DNA from 2 places in the Shinella yambaruensis genome. Region 2 is predicted to be linked to the other one. Evidence: riboswitches for the same ligand, from Rfam matches in the RefSeq annotation. Region 2 holds a riboswitch; the other holds the start of a gene.
The links. Region 2 has a riboswitch for cobalamin ahead of WMC41_RS25285 (ABC transporter substrate-binding protein). Riboswitches for the same ligand answer to the same signal wherever they lie in the genome.

Region 1 (4,702 bases), on a different replicon from region 2:
GCGTCCTGCCTTCCGGAACCGCCACCATGCTGAAGCTGCCGCGCGTGCACAGCCGCCGTTCGCCGCTGACGAGGCCTTCGGCGACCATCTCCACCTCCACCGTCATCGAGGTGCGGCCGACACGCGAGACGCGGGCCACAAGCTCGACCAGCTCACCGACGCGTGCGGGGGCCTGGAAATCGACGCGATCGACGGATGCCGTCACGAAGGGCACGCGCCCGTGGCGGGTCGCGGCGATGAAGGCGATGCGGTCCATCAGCGCCAGCCCGGCGCCGCCGAACAGCGTTCCGTGATGGTTGGTATCCCCCGGGAAGACAAGATCGACGAGACGGCTGGGCGATGCCGGGATTGCTCCCGGCATCGCAGTGTCTTCAAGCGCACGCTTCATTGCGCCGCCACCGCCGAGCCGTCTTCGCCCCGCAGGCGGCGCGCGGCCTCCACCATGTTGACGAGCGCCGGCCTGACCTCCTCCCACTTGCGCGTCTTGAGCCCGCAGTCGGGATTGATCCAGAGCTGGCGATCCTCGAGACGCCGCCGGGCAAGCGACAGGAGATCGGTCATCTCCTCCACGTCGGGCACGCGCGGCGAGTGGATGTCGTAGACGCCCGGGCCGATTTCGTTCGGATACTGGAAGTCCCTGAAGGCATCGAGCAGCTCCATCTTCGAACGCGAGGTCTCGATGGAGATGACGTCGGCATCCATGGCGGCGATCGCCGCGATGATGTCGTTGAACTCCGAATAGCACATGTGGGTGTGGATCTGGGTTTCGTCGGAGACCCCGGAGGAGCAAAGGCGGAAGGCCTCGACCGCCCAATCCAGATAGTGCTGCCAGTCCTTGTGGCGAAGCGGCAGGCCTTCCCGGAGAGCCGCCTCGTCGATCTGGATCATCTTCGCACCAGCCTTCTCCAAATCCACGACCTCATCGCGGATGGCGAGCGCGATCTGGCGGCACGTCACGCTCCGGGGGATATCATCCCGCACGAACGACCAGTTGAGGATGGTCACCGGCCCGGTCAGCATGCCCTTCACCGGCTTGCCGGTGAGCGACTGGGAATATTGCCACCAGCGCACGGTCATCGGGTTCGGCCGCGAGACGTCGCCGAAGATGATCGGCGGGCGCACGTAACGCGAACCGTAGCTTTGCACCCAGGCATGCTGCGTGAAGGCGAAGCCCGAAAGCTGCTCGCCGAAATACTGCACCATGTCGTTGCGTTCGAACTCGCCGTGAACAAGCACGTCGAGCCCGATCTCTTCCTGCCAGCGGATGGCCGCCGCCGTTTCCTGCTGGAGGAAGGCTTCGTAGTCCTTGTAACTGAGCGTGCCCCTGGCATGGGCGGAACGGGCCTTGCGGACGTCGCCGGTCTGCGGGAACGAGCCGATCGTCGTGGTCGGGAAGAGCGGCAGCTTGATCGTTTCCGCCTGGACCTGCCGGCGCGCCTCAAAGGCGTGCTTGCGGGCCTTCATGCCGGCGTCGATGCCGGCAATGCGCCCCTGCACGAGCGGGTCGGTCACTTTCGGCGAGGATGCACGGGCGGCGATAGCCTGCGAGGCGCTGTCGATGGCGTGCCGGACGGCATCCCTGCCCTGCGCAAGCCCCTTGCCGAGCGTCGAGAGCTCGCCGAGCTTCTGCGTGGCGAAGGACAGCCAGGACTTCAGGTCGGGGTCGAGTGCCGTTTCCAGTTCAAGGTCGATCGGGACATGGAGGAGCGAGCACGAGGCCGCGACCTCCACCAGTTCACCACCGCGCCCTTCCACGAGCGGGGCCAGCCGGTCGAGAATGGCGGCAAGGTCCGCCCGCCAGATGTTGCGCCCGTCAACGACGCCGAGCGACAGGACCTGCCCGGGGCGAACGGCGCTTGCGACCGCGTCGAGCTGTTCGGGCGCGCGGGCAAGATCGATGTGCAGGCCGGCCACCGGCAGCGCGGCCGCTGCATCGAGATTGTCCGCAAGCGCGCCGAAATAGGTCGTCAGCATGACCTTCAGGCCGGGCGCGGCCTTGGCCAGGGCCTCATAGGCCAGCTTGAAGGCATGGCGCTCGCCCTCCGTCAGATCGAGCGCCAGGATCGGCTCGTCAACCTGCACCCAGTCGGCGCCCGCAGCGCCCAGGCGGCGGAAGAGTTCTTCGTAGACCGGGAGCAGCCGCGTCAGGAGGTCGAGCGGCTTGAAGGTCGAAGGCCGCGCCTTGGCGAGCTTGAGGAACGTGACCGGGCCGAGCACCACCGGGCGCGTGTGGATGCCGAGGGCCTTGGCTTCCAGGAAGTGAGCGACGGGCTTCTGCGTGGTCAGCCTGAAGACCTGGTCTTCCGCGACTTCCGGAACCATGTAGTGGTAGTTGGTGTCGAACCACTTCGTCATTTCCAGCGCCGGAACCCCGTGGCCGTGACGGGCGTGGCCGCAATCCGCATGGCCGTCGCCCTGGCTGCCGCGCGCCATGGCGAAATAGAGGGACAGCGGCACCTCCCCGCCGTCCCACCCATAAACATGCGGAATGGCGCCGACCATGACGGCCGTGTCCAGAACGTGATCGTAGAAGGAGAAATCGTTGGAGGGGATCCGCGTGATCCCGTGTTCCTGCTGAAGCTTCCAGTGTTCGGCACGCAGTGTCTTCGCCGTTTCGATAAGTTCGGTGTCCGGGATCCTGCCGGACCAGAAGGCTTCGAGCGCAAACTTCAGCTCGCGGTGGCGGCCGATGCGCGGAAAGCCCAGAGAAGCGGTCGCAAGAGATTGATGTGACATTGTCATACCCCATTGGTTTCTGGGGGCATGGGTAAAGCGGACGCGTGCAGGCCCGCCGTCTTGTCGGGCAGGTGCAGCAACCACCGGGACACCCCGCCCGTGGACGTTATTTCGTCTTGGCAGGTCTCCTGGCTCACGGGTCATCGCCGCTGTCCGTCTTCCCAAGGCTCTCGCCTCAGTGACATTGCTGGACAGCGGCTCGCCGCTCACAGTTGCGGGGGCAGCCCCGGCATTGCCGAACGATCGGCGCACCGGATTCCCTCTTAGCCCTGAAGCGGACACACCGCCCCAGGGAACCACGACGCGACGACTTCACGCCATCACGGACGGATTGTCAATAGACATAAAGAAATCTTTATATCTTTATTTATCTGGCTGCGCCAAAATTCTCAGGGGCGGCTGATCTCGTCGAGATACCAGCCGATGTAGCGCAGCTCGTTGTGTTCCATCGGCGCGATAGGGCCGGGCACGAAATAGTGCGATTGCACCCCGCGCGCCGTATGCTCGATGATCGCCTTGTCCTCCGCCGTCGTGACCTTCCAGAGCCAAGTCAGCTTCGCGAGGTCGTAGTCCCTGCCTTCCTCCGCCTTGCCGTCGACGAGCCAGATCAGTTCCATCTCGCAGCTTTCCGCCGTCTTCGGAATGAAGCGGTAGATCATGCCATGGTCCGGATAGCAGACGAGGAAGGTCGTGCCGCCGAGATGGATGGAGGTGACGCCGCCGTCGAAACCGGTGAAGCGCCCCATCAGCGGCGCGACCGCCCTACCGTCCTCGCTGCCGCTCTCCACACCCTCATAGAGCGCGTAGCGGAAGGCGTGGATCGCCTCGCGGCCTTCGCGCGAGGTCTGCCAGTGATTGCCCGAGCCGACCTCGATGCCGAGAGCGCAGGTGCGCTGTTCCATCGCGGCATTCATCGCCTCGATCATGTGCAGCGGCTGCTCCAGCGCATGGGTCTGCGAATATTCGGGATGCGCGGGACCGCAATGATAGCATTCGACATAGTTTTCGACGGCGAGCTTCCAGTTGGCGGCAACCGGGTAGCTTTCGCGGTGGGCAACCTTGGCGCTTCCCCAGCCATACTGGCCACAGGTCGCATGCAGGAGGTGCTCGACCTCGGAAAACGCCAGCGGCACCTCGGCGAAGGAGATGAAGATCAGGCCTTCCACGACGCGGACATGCAGCGTCTTCAGCCCATGGTCCTCCCGCCTGAAATCCTTCGGCATCAGGCGCGCGGCGCGCAGGCTGCCATCATTGCCATAGGTCCAGGCGTGATAGGGACAGACGAAGACCCGCGCATTGCCCTTCGGCTTCGTGCAGACCTCCGCGCCGCGATGGCGGCAGACATTGAGCATGGCATGGATCGAGCCATCCGGCGCGCGGGTGACGATGACCTGCTCGGTATCGATGCGGAAGACCTCGAAGTCGTTCACGTCGGGGATGACGCTCTCGTGGGCGATGCAGTGCCAGTGGCGCCGGAAGATGCGCTCCATGTCGCGCCGGTAGATTTCCGGATCATGGTAGAATGGGCGGGCGAGACCATGGCCCGGCCGGTGCCCGGCAACAAGCCGGTCGATGAAATCAGCAGTTTTGTCGATTAAGGCTTCCGCGGTCGTTACCATGTTCGTTTCCCATAAATACCGGCTTTTGATCAGTATTCAGGGATGCGAGAACTAAAACAAGATCAACGGCTTGCCTCTATTAATCGATAAAATCGATCACAACGTCAGGCGCCGGAGACGGTTTCATGTCGCGATTGGAGATTCCGCGATCTTGCCGCACACGGTGCGCCTCCCTCGCGCATCCTCCGGCGGAAATGCCAAATCCGGCAATCGGATCATCGGGATGCGATAGATCGGCCGAAGGATGGATCGCCCGTTCCAGGCTGGCAGACGGGCCGACGGAGCCGGGCCGGGCTTCTTGAATGCGTCATCGTGGCGGGTGGGTGACCGGCATCCGCGATCCGCCA
Region 2 (13,337 bases):
GACATAGACGCGGCGCACCGGAATGCCGAGCGAGGCCGCCGATTCCGTGCCGAACGTGAAGGCATCGAGCGCGCGGGCATGCCAGAGGCAGACGAGAAGGCCGAAAAGCGCGACCGGCACGGCCAGCCCGACATCCGGCCAGCGCACGCCGGAAAGGTTGCCGAGCAGCCAGAACATGATGGCGCGCGCCTGCTCGGCATTGGCCGCCTTGGTGACGATGAAGGAGGTGAGCGCGTTGAAGAGCTGCGACCCGGCGACGCCCGCCAGGATGATCGCGCCCGTGCCGCGGCCGGCGCGCACGGCGAGCGCGCTGACGAAGCCGAAGGCGATGAGCGCGCCGATGAAGGCCCCGATCGGCAGCGTCAGGAGACCGGCGCCGAAGCCGAGGATCGCGATGCTCACCGCCCCTGTCGAGGCGCCGGCGGAAATGCCGAGGATGTAGGGATCGGCCAGCGCATTGCGCAGCAGCGATTGCAGGATGACGCCGGAAAGCGCCAAGGCCGAGCCGCAGCAGGCGGCGACGATCGCGCGGCTCAGCCGGTAGTTCCAGACGATGCCCTCGTCGATCGGCTCAAGCGCATAGCCCGCCTGCCACAGGCGGTTCGCCAGGGTCTTCGCCACGATATCGAGCGGAATGGCCGTCTCGCCCACCGCCGCGCCCACCCCGAGCGCGGCGGCGAGCAGCACGAGCGCCGCGAAGGCGGCACCCGCACGAAGCAGGATGGGGCGATCGGCCGTCACTTTGCGAGGCCAGCCTTCTCGACGGCGTCGGCGAGCACCTCGATGCCTTCGATCGTGCGGATCGTCGGGTTCATCGCCTGGGCGTCCATGTCGACGACATGGCCGTTCTTGACGGCCGGCATGAGGCTGGCGACCGGATCCGACTTCAGGAACTGGTGCTTGACGGCGACATCGTCGGCCGGGAAGCGGCGGCGCTCCATCTTGCCGGCGACGATGATCGTCGGATCGGCCTTGGCGATGGTTTCCCAGCCGACCGTCGGCCATTCCTCGTCGCTCTCGATGACATTCCGGATGCCGAGCGCCGACAGGATGTAGCCCGGCGCGCCGTTGCGGCCGGCGACATAGGGGTCGATGTCGAGTTCGGCGCTGGAGAACCAGAAGACGGCGGAGAGCTTGCCGTCCGCCGAGGCGATCTTCTGGCGCGCCGCCGCCTCGCGGGCCTTGAGGTCGGCGATGACCTTCTCACCTTGTTCCTGAACATCGAAAATCTGCGCCAGCTCGCTGATTTCCTTGTAGATCAGGTCCATGGTGAAGACGGTCTTGCGCACGCCGTCGCCGCCGCCGGAATTGTCCTTGCCGACGCAATCGGCGGGCGAGGTATAGACCGGGATGTTCAGCTCCTCGAACTGTTCCGGCGTCGCGACGATGCCCTCCGGGCCGACATGCCACTGGAACTGCGCCGTCACGAGGTCCGGTTTCTTGGCAACGACGCTCTCGAAGCTCGGGTCGTTGTCGGCAAGGCGCTCGACCTTGGCGTTGACATCCTCGTAACCGGCCAGAACCGGACCGATCCAGACGGCCGTGCCGACCATGCGCTCGCCGACGCCGAGCAGGTAGAGGATTTCCGTCGTGCTTTGGCCGAGCGAGACGGCGCGCTCCGGCGCCTTTTCGAACGTCACGCTGCGGCCGCAGTTTTCCAGCGTCAGCGGATATTGCGTCGCGGCCGCCCGCACGGCGCCCGAGGACAGGACGAGCACGGCGGCGCCGGCCAGCGCGGAAATGAAGGTTGCGGCGCGTGCGGCCGCAGGCAGAGTGGTCATGGGTGTCTCCCGGATGAGTGAAAGCGTGCGGGCTCAGCCGACGCGCCGACAAAGGCGGGTCGATTGCGGTCGGGAGAAAACGAATGGGATTCCGCCGTCGCCGGCAGCCAGGGTCGTCATAGGGTCTCCTGTTCCGGGCATCCCCGCCCGTGACTTGGAAATTGGCTCGACGACGGCAGGTCTCCTGGCTCACGGATATCTGCTGCCTGTCTGCCTTCCCGCGGGGAAACCGCAGTGGCATGACGCGAAGACGCGTCCTAAGGACAGGCGGCAATCCGCCTACAGTTGCGGGGGCAGCCACGGAATGGGTCCCTGTTGGGCCGTCCGCACCGTGTTCCCTATTAATCCCCTGGGAGTCATCCTTCGGGGAACCGTCTCCCCATCCTTAGTCCGCCGTGCTCGGCAGCGTCAAGGCGCTCAGCTCTCGAAATCCCCGAAGACATCCTGGAGGCGGGTGAGCGTGTCGACGCGCTCGCTCACCTCGTCGCCCTTCAGGACGATGATGTTGCTGAGCATGAGGTCCATGACGGCGGTCATGGTGGCCGCGCCGTCCCAGAGCGGCCCGTGCGAACCGGGCACGATGAGGCAGATGTCGGAGACCTCCGGCCCCCAGGGGCAGAACTCGTCGGTAAGCAGAACGACCTTCACGCCGGCCCGCCGCGCCTCCAGCGCGAGCGGCCGCGCCTTGGCGGCAAAGCGGCGCACGTCATGCAGGAAGAGCAGCCGTCCCTCGACGGAGCCGTCAAGCAGTTCCGCATAGGTGCCGTTGAGGCCGTCGACGAACTGCACGCGCGGGCGCGTATAGGAAAGCTGGCTGGCGAAATACTGGGCGATGCCGCGCACGTTCTGATAGGCGGCGACATAGACTTCCGTTGCGCCGATCAGCGCGTCGATCGTCTGCTGCCATTCCGGCGCGCTGGTGATGGCGTAGATCTGGCCGAGATTGTCGATCTGCTGCTGGATGAGGCCGGCAAGAAGCTTTCCCTCCTTGCGGTCCTGCTCCAGCGAGGCGACCGGCCCCTTGACCTCCCAGGCCGGGTTGGAGCCGCCGCGGCGCAGTTCGCTCTTCAGTTCGTCGAGCCCGTCGAAGCCCATGCGGCGGAGATAGCGCCCGATGGTCATCGGCGAGACCTGGAGGCGCTGGGCGATGGAGCGCGCCGTCTCGAAGGGCAATTCGGCGATGTTGCGCTCGATATAGTGGGCGATCAGCCTGTCGGATTTGGAGCGCCGGAGGTCGTCGGACTGAACGAGCTTCAGAATGCGTTTCGACACGTCGCCCCCTTCTCCAAACTCCCGCCCGCCGAAAGACGGGCGGGGATCGCGCGCGTTCACTGCGCCGTCTTGATGCGCGTCCAGACGCGGTCGAGCTGGCGCAGCGCCGGGCCCAGGTCCTCGAAGATCTGGAGACGCGCCATCGTCTCGGCCGGCGGGTTGATTTCCTTGCTATTTTTGATCTTTTCCGGGGTCAATTCCCGCGCCGGCACGTTGGCCGTGCCATTGGTCTGCTGCGCGACGTTGAGCGCGGCGATTTCCGGGCGGGTGTAGAACTGCAGGAACTTGATGGCGTTCTCCTTGTTGGGAGCCGTCTTCAAGACGCAGACGTCCTCCTGGTACATGGTCGCGCCCTCCTCGGGGATCACATAGCCGAGGTCCTTCTCGTCGCCGAAGACGTCGACCATCGCGCCGACGAAGAAGTGGCCGGCCGCGACGTCGCCGGATTGCACCATCGGCCGCGTGTCATAGGTGAAGGCCGCGACATGGGGTTTCATGGCGATGATCGTCTCGGCGGCCTGCTGCAATTCCGCCGGATCGGTGGAGTTGATCTTGTGGCCGTTCAGCATGAGGCCGACCGCCAGCACCTCGCGCATGTCGTCGAGCAGGGTGAATTTCAGCCCCTTGGCCTTCACCGTCTCGATCAGGTCCTTCCAGCCCGTGACGTCCTTGCCGAGGATCGTGCGGTTATAGAAGATGCCGACCGAGCCCCAGGCATAGGGCAGGCAATATTCGCCCTTCGGGTCGCTTTTCGCGCGCAGGAAGGCGGGATCGATGTTCTTGAAGCCCTCGAACGTGTTGATGTCGGTCTTTTCCAGAAGCTCGAGCTTGGCCATGATGTCGTGCATGTGCACGGAGGGGAAGACGATATCGTAGCCCGTCGCGCCGCCCTGAATCTTCGCCAGCATTTCCTCGTTGGAGGAATAGGTCGAGAGGTTGACCTTGATCTGGGTCTCCTCCTCGAACTTCTTCAGAACCTCCGGATTGATGTATTCGCCCCAGTTGTAGATGTTGAGTTCGGCGGCGCTTGCCATGCCCGCCGTCGCCACGAGGGCGGCGAGCGAGAGGGCGGTGCGGCGCGTCCATGCCCCAAGGCCGGATGCGCCGGCGCGATAAGACTTCGTCATCGAATGATCTCCTCTGATGGTTTGGCCCGTCGTGGCCCCGGTGCTTTCCTTTGCACCGGATGTTCCCGTCCCGGCTTCTTTCGGCCGTTGACTTGGATGGCTAAATGGTATCCAACTATCGAAATCGCACAAGCGTTATTTTAATAACATTTTGGGGAACGACGATGCGAGATTCGATAGTCCGCCTGGAAAAGGCGGCGAAAGCCTTCGGCACGCCCGAAGGACAGACGGTGACGGCGCTCGACGCGATCGACCTTACCGTGCGCCGCAATGAATTCCTGACGCTGCTGGGCCCGTCCGGCTGCGGCAAGACCACCCTCCTCCAGGCGATCAGCGGCTTCGTGGAGCTCGATTCCGGCCGCATCCTGATCGACGGCGAGGACATGACGGACCGCCCGCCCTATCGCCGCCCGGTCAATACGGTGTTCCAGAACTACGCCCTCTTTCCCCATATGACCGTGGGCGAAAACACCGGCTATGCGCTGGAAGTGGCGGGGATCGCGCGGCCGGAGCGGGCCAAGCGCGTCGCCGAAGCGTTGCGCATGGTCGGCCTCGACGGCATGGAGGGCCGCAAGCCGCGCCAGCTTTCCGGCGGCCAGCAGCAGCGCGTGGCGCTCGCCCGGGCCATCATCGCCCGCCCGAAGCTGCTTTTGCTCGACGAACCGCTCTCCGCCCTCGACAAGAACCTGCGCCAGGCCATGCAGATCGAGCTGAAGACGCTCCAGCACGAGCTCGGCATCTCCTTCATCTTCGTCACGCACGACCAGCAGGAGGCGCTGACCATGTCGGACCGCGTCGCCGTCCTTTCGGGCGGCCGCATCCAGCAGCTCGATACGCCCCGCGCCATCTACGACCAGCCGAAGAACAGTTTCGTCGCCACCTTCGTCGGCGCGAGCAATCTCTTCGAGGGCCGGGCGGAGGGCGCGCGGCTCGTGACCGGCGACGGCCTGTCCATCGCCCATGCGAAACCCGGCGCAAGCGGCGCGGCGACCGCCCTCATCCGCCCCGAACAATTCTTCCTCGCGCAGCAGGGGGAAACCGCCCCGAGCCTCGACGTCGACCTCGAACAGATCGTCTTCGTCGGCTCGACCTTCGAGCTTTTCGGCCGCACGGCGACCGGCCGGCGCGTCATCGCGGAAATCCCGGCGGCGCGCCGCAGCCTCGTCGGCGAGATCGAGCAATCGCGCCGCGCCCGCCTTGCCTACGATCCCGCGGCGGTCCATCTCATCCCGGCGGAGGCCGCCTGACATGTCGTCGATCGCCTTTCGCCGCCGCGCCCAGCTCGGCCTGCTGCTCGGACCGGTCTCGCTGTTCCTCGCCGTCTTCTTCCTAGGCCCTCTCGCCATCATGATCGTGACGAGTTTTCTCGCCCCCGGCCTCTATGGCGGCGTGGAATGGACCTGGTATCCGCACAATTACGGCCGCATCCTCGGCTTTGCCGATCCGATGTTCGAGGATTTCGATCCGGTCTATATCGCCATCTTCCTGCGTTCGCTGAAGATCGCCGCGCTGACGGTGGTCGCCACCCTCCTCGTCTGCTACCCGGCCGCCTTCTGCATCAGCCGGCTTTCCGAGCGCTGGAAGAATTTCTGCCTGTTCCTCATCACCCTACCCTTCTTCACCAGCCTCATCGTGCGGCTGTTCATCTGGGTGCTGATCCTGCGCCAGACCGGCCTCGTCAATTCGGTCCTGCTGAACACCGGCGTCGTCGCCCGGCCGCTGGAGCTGATCTATACGGACGGGGCGATCGTGCTCGGCATGGTCTATGTCTTCATCCCCTTCATGTTCATGCCGGTCTATGCCAGCGTCGAAAAGCTCGACTGGACGCTGGTGCGCGCCTCGCTCGATCTCGGCGCGGGGCCGATCCGCACCTTCCTGCGCATCATCCTGCCGCTGACGGCACCCGGCATCGCCGGCGGGGCGGTGATCGTCTTCATCCCGGCGCTTGGCAATTTCGTCGTGCCGGCCATTCTGGGTGGGGCGAAGGTGATGATGCTCGGCAATCTCATCGAGCAGCAGTTCCTCGCCGCGCGCAACTGGCCCTTCGGCTCGGCGCTCGCGATGATGGTGATGAGCGTGATGCTCGTCCTGCTCTTCGTCTATGTCATCGTGTCCGGCCGCCGCGGCATCGATGCCGCGACCGGGCGTTGAGGAGGTTTTTCGATGAAGATCTTCGCCTCCCTCGCCCGCGGCAGCCTGATCGCCTACACCGCCCTCTTCTTCGCCTTCATCTATATTCCGCTGGCGCTGATCGCGGTCTATTCGTTCAATTCCAACCCGATCAACATGATGACCTGGACCGGTTTCACCACCGAATGGTACGCCCAGGTCCTCGGCTTCAAGACGACGGTCTCGGAAAACGCGCTCTATATCGAATCCACCGACCAACTGGTTCAGGCCGTCTGGAACAGCCTGATGATCGCCGCCTCCACCACGACCATCGCCACCGTGCTCGGCACGGCGATCGCCATCGCCCTCTACCGCTTCGATTTCTTCGGGCGGCGCTTCTACCGCACCGTCATGTTCATGCCGATGCTGATGCCGGATATCGTGCTCGGCATCGCGCTCCTGATCTTCTTCGTCAATGCCGGCGTCAATCTCGGCATGAAGACGATCATCATCGGCCAGTGCACCTTCCTGATCTCCTACGTCTTCATCGTCGTCTCCGCCCGGCTCGCCGGCATGGACCGCACGCTGGAGCACGCCTCGGCCGATCTCGGCGCGAACGAATGGACGACCTTCCGCAAGGTGGTGTTTCCGCAGCTCCTGCCCGGCATCGTCGGCGGCGCGCTGCTCGCCTTCATCATCTCGATGGACGACCTCGTCATCACCTATTTCATCGCCGGCGTCGATGTCACGACCCTGCCGATGTTCATCTTCGCCATGCTCCGGCGCGGCATCAAGCCGGAGATCAACGCCATCGCCGTGATGATGCTGACCTTCTCCTTCGTCGTCGCCTCGCTCGGCCTCTATCTCCGCTCCCGGCAGAAATGACCATGACCCATACCGCAAAACCCCGCGCCCGCGCCCTCGGCCTGCCCTTCACCGGCCGCACCGGCCCGTTCAACGCCATCACCGATGTCGAGGGCGTCGCCGTCGGCTTCCGCACCATTGTCGAGGAAGCCCCGCGCCCCGGCCGCAAGCTCCCGGTGCGCACCGGCGTCACCGCCATCCTGCCCCATAGCGAGAGCGCAACGCCCGTCCCCGTCTATGCCGGCGTGCACCGCTTCAACGGCAACGGCGAGATGACCGGCACGCACTGGATCGAGGACGGCGGCACGTTTCTGGGTCCCGTGATGATCACCAACACCCACGGCGTCGGCATCACCCATCACGCGACGATCCGCTGGATGCTGGAGCGCTACGCCTCGACCTACGAGGTCGGCGATTTCCTCTGGCTGATGCCGGTCGTCGCCGAGACCTATGACGGCGTGCTGAGCGACATCAACGGCATGCCGGTGACGGAAGCGGATGCCCGGGCAGCTCTGGAAAACCTTTCCTCCGGTCCCGTCGCGGAGGGCAATTGCGGGGGCGGCACGGGCATGATCGCCTATGGCTTCAAGGGCGGCACCGGCACTGCGTCCCGCCTCGTCACGGTCGGAGACAAGGACTATACGATCGGCACGCTGGTGCAGGCCAACCATGGGCAGCGCGACTGGCTGACGGTCTGCGGCGTGCCGGTCGGAAAACATCTCCAGGACAACACGCCGCAAAGCCAGCTCAGGGAACGCGGCTCGATCATCGTCGTCATCGCCACGGACCTGCCGATGGCCCCGCATCAGCTGAAGCGCCTCGCCCGCCGCGCCGCCATCGGGATCGGCCGCAACGGCACGCCCGGCGGCAACAATTCCGGCGATATCTTCCTCGCCTTCTCCACCGCCAATCCGCAGCCGATGGCGCACAGCGCACCGGCGCTGCTCGCCCTCGACATGGTCAATGACGAACATCTCGACCCCGTCTATCTGGCGACGGTGGAGAGCGTGGAGGAGGCCGTGGTCAATGCCATGCTGGCGGCAAAGGATAGCGGCGGCACGCCGCATGACCGTCTGCGCGTCGACGCCATCAGGCATGACGAACTGGTCGCGGTGATGAAGCGATATGGCCGACACGCGGATGCGCCGGCCACCTGATCCTCGGCGCGGTCAGTTGCCCGTGCCGTCGGGCGTCACGCGCTGGCTGTCGCCGCCCGTTCCCGAATCCTGATTGGGATCGCGGTCCGTCGGAACGGTCTCGCCGCCTCCGGGAACGCTGTTGTCGATCGTATCCTGGGTCGGGGTCTGCGTGCCGCTGGAAGTGGAGGACGTCTGTTCCGTATCGACCGTTGGATCGGCGCTTTCACCCCAGATCTCCACCGCGCCCCAGACGAGGAAGGCGAGCGCCAGGCTGATGCCGAGAACTTTCAGCATCGGCCGGCCAAGCCCGCCCTGGCGGGTTTCCCGCGCGGCGTAGTCCTTCCGGGCGGGCTCGTGGGTGCGGGTCAGCGGATCGCCGCGTTCGTCTTGCTGGTGGGTCATGGCGGTCACTCCCTGAAGATCGTGTCAGGGAAGGAACTGGCGGTGGCGGCGAAAGTTCCCCGAACCGCCTCAGGCCTCCGCCGGCCCGTCCAGCCCGAGCCCTTCGAGAAGCCGCCGCTGGCGCAGGAGCAGATGGGTCAGCGCAGTGACGTCGCCGGCCGCCGGCTGGTGCGTCATGCCCTCGTCCACCGCCTCGACGATGGCCTCCAGCGTATCGAAGATTTCGCGCGAGACGCCGTGCAGCTCGGAGAACCGCGGATCGGCGACGGCGGCGGCGAGCGTCGCGGCCGTCACGCGGCCGATGCCGTGCGGCACCTTCGCCCCGGCGTCGATATAGCCCTCCGGCAGGTCCCCTTTGAGATTGCGGACGCGACGATAGCGGATGACGTCGAGAATCTGGTCCACGGCCTGGCAGGCGCCGGCGACGCGCGAGGGGTGGTCCGTATCGGCCGCGGCGTGCGGCAGAAGTTCGAGCTTTCCGGGATGCCGGGCAGCGAGTGTCAGATAGGGCAGCATCGGCCCGCTGAGCGTGCCGCTTGACGCATCCTTGAAGAGGTCGGCGTCGATGGCGGCGTGGCGCACCTGGCCGGAGGCGAGCGCCCGGTCGAGCGCGCCGGCATCCACCACCTCGCCCCGGTCGTAGTTGACGACGACGGCGCCGCGGTTCATCGCCGAGAGCACGGCATCGTCGACGATGCCGGCATTGGCGTAGGCGCGCCGCACCGGATCGAGCCGCCCGAGGCCGACATGGACGGTGAGCACGTCCGATCCCGTCGCCGCCTCCGCCGGAGAGGCCGCATAGTCGAACCCTTCCGCCTCGATCCACTGGCGGTGTTTCGCGCGCGCATGGATCGCCACCCGCATGCCGAAGGCGCAGGCGAGCCTGGCCACCTCGCGGCCGATATTGCCGTAGCCGATGACCGCCATGCGTCGTCCCTCCAGCTTGGCGGTCGGATAGGACTTGAGGTCGCGGCCGGTGTCGAAATCACCGCCCGCCACGCGCTCGTGCAGAAGATCGACGGGCAGGTCCGGCGTCACCTTCAAGAGCGCCTTCATCACCATCTGCGCCGTCGCGCGGCTGTTGATGCCGGGCGTGTTCATGAGCGGCGCGATGCCGCCTTCGCCATTGCCGCCGCCCCAGGAGAGCGAGCCCATATTGCCGGTGCCGGCACCGATGCGCACGCCGCCGAGCGGAAAGACCGCCAGCCGCGGAATGAAGGTCGCCGCGGCGATGAGCGCGTCATATTGCCCGCGATCCGTCTGCGCAAGGATATCCGCCTCGGTGCTGAGGTCGGGCCGGTAGAAGAAATGGATGCCCGGCGGCAGCGCCTCGCCCGCGAAGGCCGCGTCATGGAAGACACCGCCGCTTTGCGCGACATGCGCCGCGACCTCGCTGAAATCCGGACGTCCCTCGCCGTCGAACCGCAGGCCGACGAGATCGGCGATCAGGACCCGGTAGGCACGTTCGGGATCGTCCAGCCGCGTCCCTTCCTGCAAAGCCGCGTTCCGATCCTGCATGGCGCCCTCCCCGCTCGTCTTTCTTCATTTCCGTAGAAGAGTTTTCCGGGGCCCGCAAGCGCCTGCACGTGCCCGCCCTGCCGGCGCATGGCAAACGCCTTCGATCAATTTTTTACAAATGACAGACCAATCCCATCCTTTGTCACTTTTCATACTTGACACATGTCGACACTAATGTGTATTTTGTAAATACGCGATGGAGAGAGCATCGCTCCTGAAATGCCGGGAGGAAGACATGCAGCCACTCTTGAAGGTGGAGGGACTGAAGAAGTCCTTCGGCGGTGTCGCCGCACTCCGCGACGGCCGCTTCGAACTTGCGGGCGGCTCCGTGCATGCGCTGTGCGGCGGCAACGGCGCCGGCAAGTCGACCTTCCTCTCCATCCTCATGGGCATTCACAAGCGCGACGGCGGCACGATCCTGCATCGCGGCAAGCCCGTCGAATTCAACAGTCCCGCGGAAGCGCTCCACTCCGGCATCGCCATCATCGAGCAGGAACTGAGCCCGGTTCCGCATATGACGGTGGCCGAAAACATCTATCTCGGCCGCGAACCGTCCACCCGCTTCGGCGGCATCGATTTCAAGACGATGAACCGCAACGCCCAGGCGCTGCTGGACCGCCTGGAATTCAACATCTCCGCCAAAGAATACATGATGAACCTCTCGGTCGCGCAGATGCAGCTGGTCGAGATCGCCAAGGCGCTCAGCCACGAGGCGGATGTCATCTTCATGGACGAGCCGACCTCAGCGATCGGCGAGAAGGAGGCCCAGCACCTGTTTTCGGCGATCGAGCGCCTGAAGGCCGAGGGCAAGGGCATCGTCTACGTCTCGCACCGGCTTTCCGAAATCTTCCAGATCGCCGACAGCTACACGGTCTTTCGCGACGGCGGCTTCGTCGGCGCGGGCAAGCTTGCCGATATCGACCGCCCCGGCCTCATCCGCATGATCGTCGGCCGCGAGCTCGGCGAGGAGTATATCAAGACCAACACGCCGACCGAGACCGCCGGCCTCGAAGTCTCCGGCCTTTCCGCGCCCGACAAGATCGAGGACATTTCCTTCACCGCGCGCAAGGGCGAGATCTTCGGCATCTACGGCCTGATGGGCTCTGGCCGCACGGAAATCTTCAATTGCCTCTTCGGCATGGACCGTCCGTCATCCGGCGAGATCCGCCTTGACGGCCAGGTCGTCAGCATCCGCCAGCCCTCCGACGCCATGGCCGAGGGCATCGCCTTCGTCACCGAGGACCGCAAGGTGACGGGCCTCAACCTGACGGACAGCGTGCGCAACAACATCTGCCTCGCCAGCCTGCCGGAAATGAGCCCGGCCTTCGTGATGCGCAGGAGCGAGGAACAGGCGGCCAGCGCCGACATGATCGCCCGCTTCGCCATCAAGGCCGCGCGCGACACGATGCCGGTCTCCGGCCTTTCCGGCGGTAACCAGCAGAAGGTGGTGCTCGGCAAATGGTTCCTGCGCCAGCCGCGCATCCTGCTGCTCGACGAGCCGACCCGCGGCGTCGACGTCGGCGCCAAGCGCGAGATCTACCGCATCATCTGCGATTTTGCCGCGAGCGGCGGCACGGTCGTGATGATCTCCTCCGAAATCGACGAAATCCTGGGAATGTCCGACCGCATCCTCGTTATGCGGCAGGGACGATCCGCCGGCATTCATGACCGGCAGGAAACGGATGCCCAGTCCCTCGTGCACCTGTCGACCTGACCGGAACGAGACCCGACCGACGCATCCAACCCCGCATGGCAAGAGGTGACATCCGTGTCCAGTATCGAGAACAAGACCGCCAGCAGCTGGCTGAATTCCGATCGCCGCCGGCTGATCGTGCAGGAATACGGCATCTTCCTCGCCTTCCTGCTGCTCGTCGGCATCCTGTCGGTGTCCAACCAGTTCTTCCTGACGCCCGGCAACATTTCCAACGTGCTCCTGCAGACGTCGATCAACGGCGTGCTCGCCATCGGCATGACCTTCGTCATCCTGACGCGCGGCATCGACCTTTCGGTCGGCTCGGTCGTCGCGCTGGCCGGCATGGTGAGCGCCAGCTTCGTGACGAGCTCGGCAACGGCCGGCATCGCCGGCGCGCCCTATCCGATGGTGGTGGCGCTCGCCGTCGGCATCCTCGTCGGCGTCGGCTGCGGCGCGCTGGTCGGCTTCATCGTCTCGCGCTTTTCCGTGCCCGCCTTCGTGGCGACGCTCGGCATGCTCTCGGCCGCCCGCGGCGCCACTCTCATTTATGGCGGCGGCAAGCCGGTGCCGGCGCTCTCCCCGGAATTCCGCTGGATCGGCACGGGCAACATCCTCGGCATTCCGATGCCGGTCATCCTGCTCGCCGTGGTCTTCCTCGTCTCCTGGTGGGTGCTGACCCGCACGCGCTTCGGCCGCTACATCTATGCCGTCGGCGGCAACCCGCATGCGGCCAAGACCTCCGGCCTCAACGTCACGCGCATCCGCTTCATGGTCTATGTGATCTCGGGCGCGCTGTCGGGCCTTGCCGGCATGATCCTCTCGGCCCGCACGGGCTCCGCCCTGCCGCAGGCCGGCATCGCCTACGAACTCGACGCCATCGCGGCGGTCGTCATCGGCGGCACCTCGCTTTCGGGCGGCGTCGGCCGGGTGACGGGAACGCTGATCGGCGCGCTCATCATCGGCGTCATGAACAACGGCCTCGATCTGATGGGTATCCAGTCCTACTACCAGCAGGTCCTCAAGGGTGCCCTCATCGTCGGCGCCGTCATGCTCGACCAGAAGCGAAACCAGGGCGTCTAAAGCAGTTCCAGCAAAAGTTCGCAGCAGTTTTGCGTCCGGAATTGCCATGAAAACAAAGCGCTAGAGCATTTCGATGCTCTAGCCCGACAGGAACCGGGCGTCTTACCGCGCCCGTGGACGAAACGGCACGCCGAAGTGCGGCCGGAATTCTCAAAGGAGGAGAATGACATGAAGAAACTGATGATCGCGCTCGCCTCGGCGACCGCCCTGCTCGCCTCGTCCGCCATGGCCCAGGAGAAGCTGAAGATCGGCGCGGCCCCCTACGGCCTCAACGCGGAATTCATGCAGATCTGGTCCGCCGCGCTCGAAGAGCACCCCGCCGTCAAGAGCGGCGAAGTCGAGCTCACCGTCT

Region 1: another riboswitch for cobalamin. It lies ahead of metE (5-methyltetrahydropteroyltriglutamate--homocysteine S-methyltransferase); the one in region 2 lies ahead of WMC41_RS25285 (ABC transporter substrate-binding protein).

Annotation. Positions count from the first base shown of each region.
Region 1 is NZ_CP150640.1:416,618-421,319, forward strand. Features, by position in the region: gene WMC41_RS27785 (acyl-CoA thioesterase) at 1-361, opposite strand, end outside; gene metE (5-methyltetrahydropteroyltriglutamate--homocysteine S-methyltransferase) at 385-2,736, opposite strand; cobalamin riboswitch at 2,838-3,052, opposite strand; gene WMC41_RS27795 (aromatic ring-hydroxylating oxygenase subunit alpha) at 3,126-4,355, opposite strand.
Region 2 is NZ_CP150639.1:613,410-626,746, reverse strand. Features, by position in the region: gene WMC41_RS25290 (FecCD family ABC transporter permease) at 1-741, opposite strand, end outside; gene WMC41_RS25285 (ABC transporter substrate-binding protein) at 738-1,781, opposite strand; cobalamin riboswitch at 1,939-2,172, opposite strand; gene WMC41_RS25280 (MurR/RpiR family transcriptional regulator) at 2,199-3,053, opposite strand; gene WMC41_RS25275 (polyamine ABC transporter substrate-binding protein) at 3,110-4,180, opposite strand; gene WMC41_RS25270 (ABC transporter ATP-binding protein) at 4,345-5,427, shown strand; gene WMC41_RS25265 (ABC transporter permease) at 5,429-6,331, shown strand; gene WMC41_RS25260 (ABC transporter permease) at 6,344-7,174, shown strand; gene WMC41_RS25255 (P1 family peptidase) at 7,171-8,310, shown strand; gene WMC41_RS25250 (hypothetical protein) at 8,323-8,694, opposite strand; partial or broken gene WMC41_RS25245 (NAD(P)-dependent oxidoreductase) at 8,764-10,176, opposite strand; gene WMC41_RS25240 (sugar ABC transporter ATP-binding protein) at 10,448-11,926, shown strand; gene WMC41_RS25235 (ABC transporter permease) at 11,981-12,985, shown strand; gene WMC41_RS25230 (substrate-binding domain-containing protein) at 13,154-13,337, shown strand, end outside.